One region of the Cupriavidus sp. L7L genome, then DNA from elsewhere that is predicted to be linked to it. Evidence: riboswitches for the same ligand, from Rfam matches in the RefSeq annotation. Region 1 holds a riboswitch; the other holds the start of a gene.
The links. A riboswitch is a leader RNA that binds a small molecule or an ion and turns the genes downstream of it on or off. The one in region 1 is predicted to bind glycine.

Region 1 (4,484 bases):
CGTCTCGGTCTTGCCGGCAAAGGCGTTGTTGAACGCGGAGATGGTGGCGGCCTGCCAGTCCGAGGTGTTGTAGGTGGTGTTGCTGAGCCGGTAGTTGTCGTAGTGGTAGCCGAGGGTGACCCAGTGGCCGCCCTTGAGCTGCTGCGGGCGGTAGTCGGCCTTCAGGTCGAGCGTGCGCCAGCCGGTGCCGTCGCCATAGGTCACCGTGCCCGGGCCATTGCCCGCGGTGCTGGCGGTGCGGCTGATGTCCTTGGTGACATCGAACAGCGATGCCACGCCGGAGAAATTCCACCCGGTCTCGTTGCGCGTGCGCAGCGACAGGCCGTAGAGCCAGCGCGCGTCCTCGCCATTGCCCGGCGCAAACGCGTTGGCGGGGATCACGTAGCGGAAGCCGCCGATATTGACCGGGCCGCTCGACACCACGTTGCCGTCGGCATCGCGCAGGTAGCTGCCGGTGGCGCTGGAGCGGTCCTGCTGCCAGTAGGCGGCGGTGAATTGCGCCTGCAGGGTATTGGTGATGTCGTAGCCGAGCTTGAGCTTGAGCTGGTCCTGCACGGTGTGCGTGACGCCCTCGCTGTTGACGCCCATCACGGTGCGGTCGGCGCCGGTCTGGTCCTGGTCGAAGTAGGCGCCCGTCACGGGCTTGTCGGCCGAAGTCGCCCGCACGCTGGAGCGCGCCGCGGTGTAGAAGCTCAGCGGCTGGCTCTTGCTGTCCTGCCGGTCGACGCTGACCAGCCACGAGAACGGCCCGGCGCGGTCGCCCACGTAGGCGTTGGCGTGCACGCCGTTGAAACTGTCGTGCGTGCCGTACAGGTTGAAGCGCTGCGTGAACAGCTGCACGCTGGCATCGCCCTCGAACTTCTGCGGTGTGCGCGTACTGATCAGCACGGTCGCGCCCAGCGAGTTGCCCGGGTACAGCGCCGAATACGGGCCATACAGCACGTCGACGCGCTCGATCTCGGCGGCGTTGACCAGCGACCAGCGCGGCGGGAAGGTGAAATCGGAGCCCAGCAGGTTGGACAGCAGCAGGCCGTCGGCATAGACCAGCCCGCGCGCCGACTGGCGCGAGCTGGTGCTGCGCACCGAGATGATCGAGTTCATATCGCCGATGAAGCGCTTGCGCACGGCGAGGTTGGGCGCGTACTTGAGCGCGTCTTCGGTGTTGACCACGTTGAAGTCCGCCATGCGTGCGGCGCTGATGCCGTAGGCGGGCGATGGCGTATTGGGCGGCGTGGCCGGCGTTTCGCCGCGCCCGGGCTTCGCCGAGACCACGACTTCCTGCAAGGGCTGCGGCGCGCTGACGGGTTCATCCGGCTGGGCGCCGGCGATGCCGGGGCCCATCAGCGCGGCCGACGCGGCCAGCGCAATCCGATTTCTTCTCACTGGAATACCTATTCTGTTCTTCTGGCTCGCCCGACCGGTGCGCCGTATCCGGCTCGTGCTACGGCGCACTTCCTCCGCGTAGCGAGTGCTGACATTCTAGGGGGCGGGTCGGCTTGACGCAGTGCGACATAGCGCCGCGCCGGTACGGAAGCGACTCGCCCCATCCATGCGAACACGCCTGGCTCTATTCGCGTTTACCCGCATATCCACATGCGGCCTTTGTCTCTAGATTTGCGCGGATTGGCGTTCGCGCCAACGTGATGCTGGGAGAGACTGATCCGGCGGCAGCCGCCGCGGACAGCGCCGAAGGAGCAACCGCCCCGGAAACTCTCAGGCAAAAGGACCGGTATCACGCGTCACAGCACTCTGAAGAATGCCGCCATCGTCAGCCGGCATACCGAAGGAGCAAGCGGCCCCCGCCACCGGTACCCCCGGGCACCACCGGCGACTGTCGTGAATCTCTCAGGTCAGGAACAGAGGGGGCGTCCGCCACGCATGTCGCGTGCGGGCTCCCACCCCGACGTTTCTGGACTGCCAGATCATGAAGACAATCGCCGTCATCGGCGGTGGCATCACCGGTGTCACCACGGCCTACGCGCTCGCCCGGCGCGGATTCTCCGTCACCCTGTTCGAGCGCCACCGCTACGCCGCGATGGAAACCTCGTTCGCCAACGGAGGGCAGCTATCCGCCTCCAATGCCGAGGTGTGGACGCACTGGTCCACCATCATCAAGGGCCTGAAGTGGATGCTGCGCAGCGACGCCCCGCTGCTGGTCAACCCGCGCCCGAGCTGGCACAAGCTGAGCTGGTTCGCCGAGTTCATCGCCTCGATCCCGCATTACCGCCGCAACACCATCGAGACCGCGCGCCTGGCCATCGCGGCGCGCGAGCACCTGTTCGCGTGGGCGGCGCAGGAAGGCATCGACTTCGACCACAAGCGCGAAGGCATCCTGCATATCTATCGCGACAAGGCGGGCTTCGAGCACGCGGGCCGCGTCTCGGCGCTGCTGGCGCAGGGCGGGCTGGAGCGCCGCGCGGTAACGCCGGCGGAAATGCGCGCAATCGAGCCGACGCTGGCCGGCACCTACTACGGCGGCTATTTCACCGAAAGCGATTCGACCGGCGACATCCACAAGTTCACCAGCGGCCTGGCCGCCGCCATCGAGCGCATGGGCGTGCACTGCCGCTACGGCGAGGACGTGCGCAAGGTCACCACCGATGGCCGCAGCGCCAGCGTGACCGTGCAGGAAGGCGCGGACAGCGCCACCTCGACCTTCGACGGCGCGGTGATCTGCGCCGGCACCGCCAGCCGCGCGCTGGCCGCCGGGCTGGGCGACCGCGTCAACATCTATCCGGTCAAGGGCTATTCCATCACCGTCAACCTGAACGACGCGGGCAGCCGCACCGCGGCGCCGACCGTCAGCCTGCTCGACGATGAAACCAAGCTGGTCACCAGCCGCCTGGGCGACGACCGCTTCCGCGTGGCCGGCACCGCGGAGTTCAACGGCTTCAACCGCGACATCCGCGCCGACCGCATCCGGCCGCTGGTGGAATGGGTGCAACAGTGCTTCCCCGGCGTCAGCACGCGCAGCGTGGTGCCGTGGGCGGGGCTGCGGCCGATGCTGCCGGATATGCTGCCGCGTGTTGGGCGGGGGCGGGCCCGGTGCGTGTTCTACAACACCGGGCATGGGCACCTTGGCTGGACGCTGTCGGCGGTGACGGCGGATATGGTGGCGGGGGTGGTGGAGCAGGCGCTGGTTGAACCGAAGGTCTCGGGCGTGGGCTCGCTGGGACTTGCCAAGGCTTGAGATTGCCAGTTGAGCGCCTCGCTATTGCCAGCGCTGGCCCTCTCCCCAGCCCCTCCCGCTCGCGGGAGAGGAACGGGGGAGAGGGCGGGAGCCTCCACGGAGTGAAGCGCCACCGCCCGCCGTGAACCGCTCAGGCCGGCGCAAACACCGGCACCGGCGCCCCATCCACGCTGGGCGCGAACCTGACCTTCACCTTCTGCCCGATGCGCACCGCATCGAGATCGCAATCGACGATATGGGTCATCATGGTCACGCCCTCGTCCAGCGTCACATAGGCAATGCAATACGCCTGCGGGCCAGCCTTGCGCGTGACGCTGTACGAGTAGATGGTGCCGCGGCCGCTGGCGGTCTTCCAGACCGTATCGCCCATGCAGAACGGGCACAGCGTGCGCGGATACCAGTGCGTCTTGCCGCATGACTGGCAGTGCTTGACCAGCAGCCGGCCTTCGCGCGCGGCCTGCCAGAATTCGATGTTGTCGGGCTGTTCGTCCGGGGCCTTGTAGGCCATGGGAGTGTGCGGGGTCGTCATGTCAGTTGCTCCGGCGATCGTTCATTATTCGCGCTCGAGGATCAGGGTGGCGCTGCCGTGGCGCGAGCCCAGGTAGCCGCCGGTGCCTTGCGCCAGCGCCAGGTCGCAGTTCTTCACCTGCACCGCCGGATGCGCCTCGCCGCGCAGCTGGCGCACGGCCTCGATCACCTTGGTGATGCCGCCGCGGTTGGCCGGGTGGTTGTTGCACAGGCCACCGCCATCGGTATTGAACGGCAGCTTGCCGACGCCCGAGATCAGGTTGCCGTCGGCCACGAACTTGCCGCCTTCGCCCTTCTTGCAGAAGCCCAGGTCTTCCAGCTGCATCAGCACGGTGATGGTGAAGCTGTCGTAGATCGAGGCGTACTTGATGTCGGCCGGGGTCACGCCGGCTTCAGCGAACGCGGCCGCGCCGGAAAACTTCGCGCCCGACCAGCTCAGGTCGACCTCGCCGCCGAGCTGGCCCTTGACGTATTCACCGGCGCCAACGATCTTCACCTTCGGACGCCTGAGCGTGGCCGCAATCTCGGGCCGCGCCACGATCAGCGCGCCGCCGCCGTCGGACACCACGCAGCAGTCGAGCTTGTGCAGCGGGTCGGCGATCAACGGCGAGTTCAGCACCTCTTCCACCGTGACCACGTTGCGCAGCATCGCGTGCGGGTTGTGCTGCGCGTGGTGCGACGCCGCCACCTTGACCCATGCCAGCTGCTCGGGCGTGGTGCCGTACTCGTACATATGGCGCATCGCCACCATCGCGTACAGGTTGAC
Region 2 (4,484 bases), on a different contig from region 1:
TTCATCTCGCCGATAAAGCGCGACGGCTGGCAAGAGTACGTCTCTCGCGCGCGCTTGCGCTTCTTGCACCAGCTGATCTGCAGGCTGCGCTGCGCGCGCGTGATGCCGACGTACATCAGCCGGCGCTCTTCCTCGATCTTCTCGTCGGTCATGTCGTCGTCTTCGCGGCAGTGGGGCAGGATGCCCTCTTCCACGCCGACCAGGAACACGTGCGGATATTCCAGCCCCTTGGACGCGTGCAGCGTGGACAGCCGCACGGCGTCGGGATCTTCCTCGCGCCCTTCGAGCATGCTCATCAGCGCCACGGTCTGCGTCAGCTCAAGCAGGTTCTTGCCTTCGCTGCCGAAGCCGTCGGCGTTGTCATAGCCGGTGGCTTCCTCGCCCTCGGCCGCTTCCGGCTTGGTGCCCTTGCGCTTGAGCCATTCGAGGAACTCCAGCGTGTTGGTCCAGCGTGACTGCGCCTGGCGCTCGTCGAAGCTGTCGTACAGGTATGCCTCGTAGTGGATGCCGGCCATCAGGTCGTCGAGCACTTCGGTGGCCGGATCTTTGGCCGCGCGGTCGGCCAGCCGCACCATCGATTCGCAGAACACGCGCAGCGGCTCCAGCTGGCGCGGCTGCAGCTTGCCCTCGATGCCGCCCATCATCGCCGCCTCGAACAACGACACCTTGGCCTGCCCGGCAAACGTGCCCAGCACTTCGAGCGTGGTATTGCCGACGCCGCGGCGCGGCGTGGTGATCGCGCGGATAAAGGCGGGATCGTCGTCGGGATTGGCGATCAGGCGCAGGTAGGCGCAGATGTCCTTGATCTCGGCCTTGTCGAAGAAGCTCTGGCCACCCGACAGCACATAGGGAATGCGCTCGCGCCGCAGGATCTGCTCGAACAGCCGCGCCTGGTGGTTGCCGCGGTACAGGATGGCGTAGTCGCGGAACTGCGCGCGGCGCTCGAACTTGTGCGCCGACAGGCGGAACACCACCGACTCCGCCTCGTGCTCCTCGTCGTTCATCGGGTGGATGGCGATGGGATCGCCCATGCCGTGCTCGCTCCACAGCTTCTTGTCAAAGAGCTTGGGATTGTTGGCGATGACCGCGTTGGCCGCTTCCAGGATGCGCACGGTGGAGCGGTAGTTCTGCTCCAGCTTGATCACCTTGAGGTCGGGGAAGTCGGTCTGCAGCCCGCGCAGGTTGTCCAGCGTGGCGCCGCGCCAGCCGTAGATGGCCTGGTCGTCGTCGCCCACCGCGGTAAAGGCCGGCGCGCGCAGATGCGAGCCCCCCGCCAGCAGCTTGAGCAGCTGGTACTGGCAGGCGTTGGTATCCTGGTACTCGTCGACCAGGAAGTAGCGCAGCCGGTTCTGCCACTTGAGCTGTACCGCTTCGTTGCGCGCGAACAGTTCCGCGGGCAAGCGGATCAGGTCGTCGAAATCCACCGCCTGGTACGCGTTCAGCGTGGCGACGTAGTTGCGGTAGACCAGCGCGGCCTGGTGCTCGTCGGCATTGGCCGCCTGCGCGATCGCGGCCTCGGGGTCGACCATGCCGTTCTTCCACAGCGAGATCGTGCTCTGCACGCCGCGGATCAGCTTCTTGTCGGTGGTGCCGAGCTGCTCCTGGATCAGGCCGAAGCAGTCGTCCGAATCCATGATCGAGAACTGCGGCTTCAGGCCGACGTGTTCCGCCTCCATGCGCAGAATCTGCACGCCCAGCGAGTGGAAGGTACAGACTGTGAGCTGCCTGAGCGGGATGCGCTTGCCCTCGCGCGTGGTCTTGCCTTCCATCAGCTTGCCGATGCGTTCCTGCATCTCCTTGGCAGCCTTGTTGGTGAAGGTGACGGCGGCGATATGGCGCGGCTCGAAGCCCTTGTCTTCGATCAGGTGCGCGATCTTCTGCGTGATCACGCGGGTCTTGCCCGAGCCCGCCCCGGCAAGGACGAGGCAGGGTCCGTCCAGATAGCGGACGGCTTCAGATTGGGCGGCGTTGAGGCCGTGGCTCATGCGCGGGAATGCTTGCGTGGGGTGGTCGGGACGGCGTCGCGCCCTGTACACCACATGGGGCGGCGCCGGACGCAAAGCTAATCATGTTAACACGCTGGGCCGGCCCTGATCAGTCAGCGGGAACCGCTTTTTCCGGGGGCGGGGACGTTACCGAAGTAACACTTGGTAAGTCCCAAAACCGGGCGTCCGGGCCCTCCTCTAACCAGTATGGCGGGATGGCAGACCTGCGTCCCGAACGTACTCAAAGTTACTTTCGGAGCCCATCATGAAAATGCTACGAGCCTTTTCCAAAGCGACGATGGCCGGCATAGCCGTTGCGGCCCTGGCCACCGGCTGTGCCGACATGACACCGAAGCAGCGCAACACGGTCATTGGTGCCGGCGTGGGCGCGGCCGGCGGTGCTGCGTTGACGCACGGTAGTGCCGCAGGCACGCTGGGCGGTGCCGCCCTGGGCGGCGTGGTCGGTAACGTAATGACCGACGACCATCGCCGTTGATAGGGCGAATGGCTGCTGGCGGGGGGCGCCTGCCGCGTTGACAAAGGCAGGGCCCTCCCGTACATTGCGCGCATCCGACCGGGAGAGCGCGCATATCTGCGCCGCCGAAGGGGTATCACCCGAAAACTCTCAGGCACCACGGACCGCTCGGATCGGCATGCAACATGCACACGATGCATGCCGCACTCTGGAGAGCGGCACCCGCCATTCGTGGCGAGCGTGCCCACCGAAGGGGCGCGCGAGGACGGGATTCAACGAATCCGCCTCGTAATCTCTCAGGTATCGAGGACAGAGGGGTCATCCGCCGCAGCGGATTGCTTGGCCATTGGCATAGCGATCGTTGCGGCGGGTGGCCCTTTTTTGTTTTCGCAACCCGACATTGCCCCCGAGGATTCCATGACGCTCCAGGCCACGCCCCTCAACGCCATCCACCGCGCCCTCGGCGCCCGCATGGTCGACTTCGGCGGCTGGGACATGCCGGTCAACTACGGCTCCCAGATCGAAGAACACAACGCCGTGCGCACCGACGCCGGCATGTTCGACGTGTCGCACATGTGCGTGGTCGATCTCAGCGGCCCCAATACCCGCGCCTTCCTGCGCGGCCTGCTGGCCAACAACGTCGACAAGCTGCAGACGCCGGGCAAGGCGCTGTACTCGTGCATGCTCGACGAAAAAGGCGGCGTGATCGACGACCTGATCGTCTATTTCTTTGCCGAGGACCGTTTCCGCCTGGTGGTCAACGCCAGCACCGCGGTCGGCGATATCGACTGGATCCGTGCGCGCAACGACGCCACCGGCAGCGGCGTGACCATCACCCCGCGCCGTGAAGATGTTGCGCCCGCGGGCGCGCAGCCGCTGGCGATCGTCGCGGTGCAGGGGCCTAACGCCCGCGCCAAGGTGTGGAGTACCTTCCCGTCGACCCAGCCTTCCGATGCGCTCAAGCCGTTCAACGCTGTCGTGGTGCAGGACCCCGCACTTGGCGAAGTCATGGTCGCGCGCACCGGCTACACCGGCGAAGACGGCTTCGAGCTGGTGGTGCCGGTGGCCAGCGTCGCCGGCCTGTGGGAAAAACTGAATGCCGCGGGCGTGCGCCCGGCCGGCCTGGGCGCGCGCGACACGCTGCGCCTGGAAGCCGGCATGAACCTGTATGGCCAGGACATGGATATCAGCACCTCGCCGCTGGACGCGGGCCTGGCCTGGACCGTCGACCTGCAGAGCGAGCGCGACTTCACCGGCAAGGCGGCACTGGCCGCGGCCGGCTCGCGCCAGCAATTCCTCGGCCTGATCCTGCGCGACAAAGGTGGCGTGCTGCGCGCCCACCAGAAGGTCATCACCGCCGCCGGTGACGGCGAAATCACCAGCGGCACCTTCAGCCCCTCGCTGTCGCAATCGATCGCGTTCGCGCGCCTGCCGCAGGGCGTGAACGTCGGCGACACCGTGCAGGTGGAGATCCGCGACCGCAAACTCAACGCGACTGTGGTTAAACTGCCGTTTGTGCGTAATGGCAAGGCACTCGTGAGCTAAGGGAAACATCCGCTCACCCAACGGTCGCCCTCGCCTGCCGGCAGCGTTGCCGGGCAGGCATCACCCAACAAGAAACAGATCTGAATCCGGAGAACCTTCATGAATTTCCCCGCCGACCTCAAATACACCGAGTCGCATGAGTGGGTGCGCGTCGAAGCCGACGGCACGCTCACCATTGGCATCACCGACCACGCACAGGATGCGCTGGGCGACATCGTCTTCCTGGAACTGCCCGAAGTGGGCAAGTCGGTCGGTGCCGGCGACGCGCTGGCAGTGGTGGAATCGGTGAAGGCCGCTTCCGATATCTACGCCCCGGTGGCCGGCGAAGTGATCGCCGTCAACGAAGCCGCCACGGCCGAGCCGGAAAGCGTCAATGCCAATGCCTTCGACGCCTGGCTGTTCAAGCTCAAGCCGGCCAACAGCGACGACGTCAACGGCCTGATGTCGGCCGACGCGTACAAGGCCAGCGTCGGCGCCTG

Region 2: another riboswitch for glycine. It lies ahead of gcvT (glycine cleavage system aminomethyltransferase GcvT); the one in region 1 lies ahead of E1J61_RS06905 (D-amino acid dehydrogenase).

The regions. Positions count from the first base shown of each region.
Region 1 covers NZ_SMNY01000007.1:55,960-60,443, forward strand. The annotation lists gene E1J61_RS06900 (TonB-dependent receptor) at 1-1,383, opposite strand, end outside; glycine riboswitch at 1,638-1,739, shown strand; glycine riboswitch at 1,740-1,870, shown strand; gene E1J61_RS06905 (D-amino acid dehydrogenase) at 1,925-3,190, shown strand; gene E1J61_RS06910 (Zn-ribbon domain-containing OB-fold protein) at 3,321-3,719, opposite strand; gene E1J61_RS06915 (thiolase domain-containing protein) at 3,744-4,484, opposite strand, start outside.
Region 2 covers NZ_SMNY01000048.1:126,618-131,101, forward strand. The annotation lists gene E1J61_RS31790 (UvrD-helicase domain-containing protein) at 1-1,985, opposite strand, end outside; gene E1J61_RS31795 (glycine zipper 2TM domain-containing protein) at 2,251-2,481, shown strand; glycine riboswitch at 2,551-2,637, shown strand; glycine riboswitch at 2,659-2,783, shown strand; gene gcvT (glycine cleavage system aminomethyltransferase GcvT) at 2,878-4,005, shown strand; gene gcvH (glycine cleavage system protein GcvH) at 4,105-4,484, shown strand, end outside.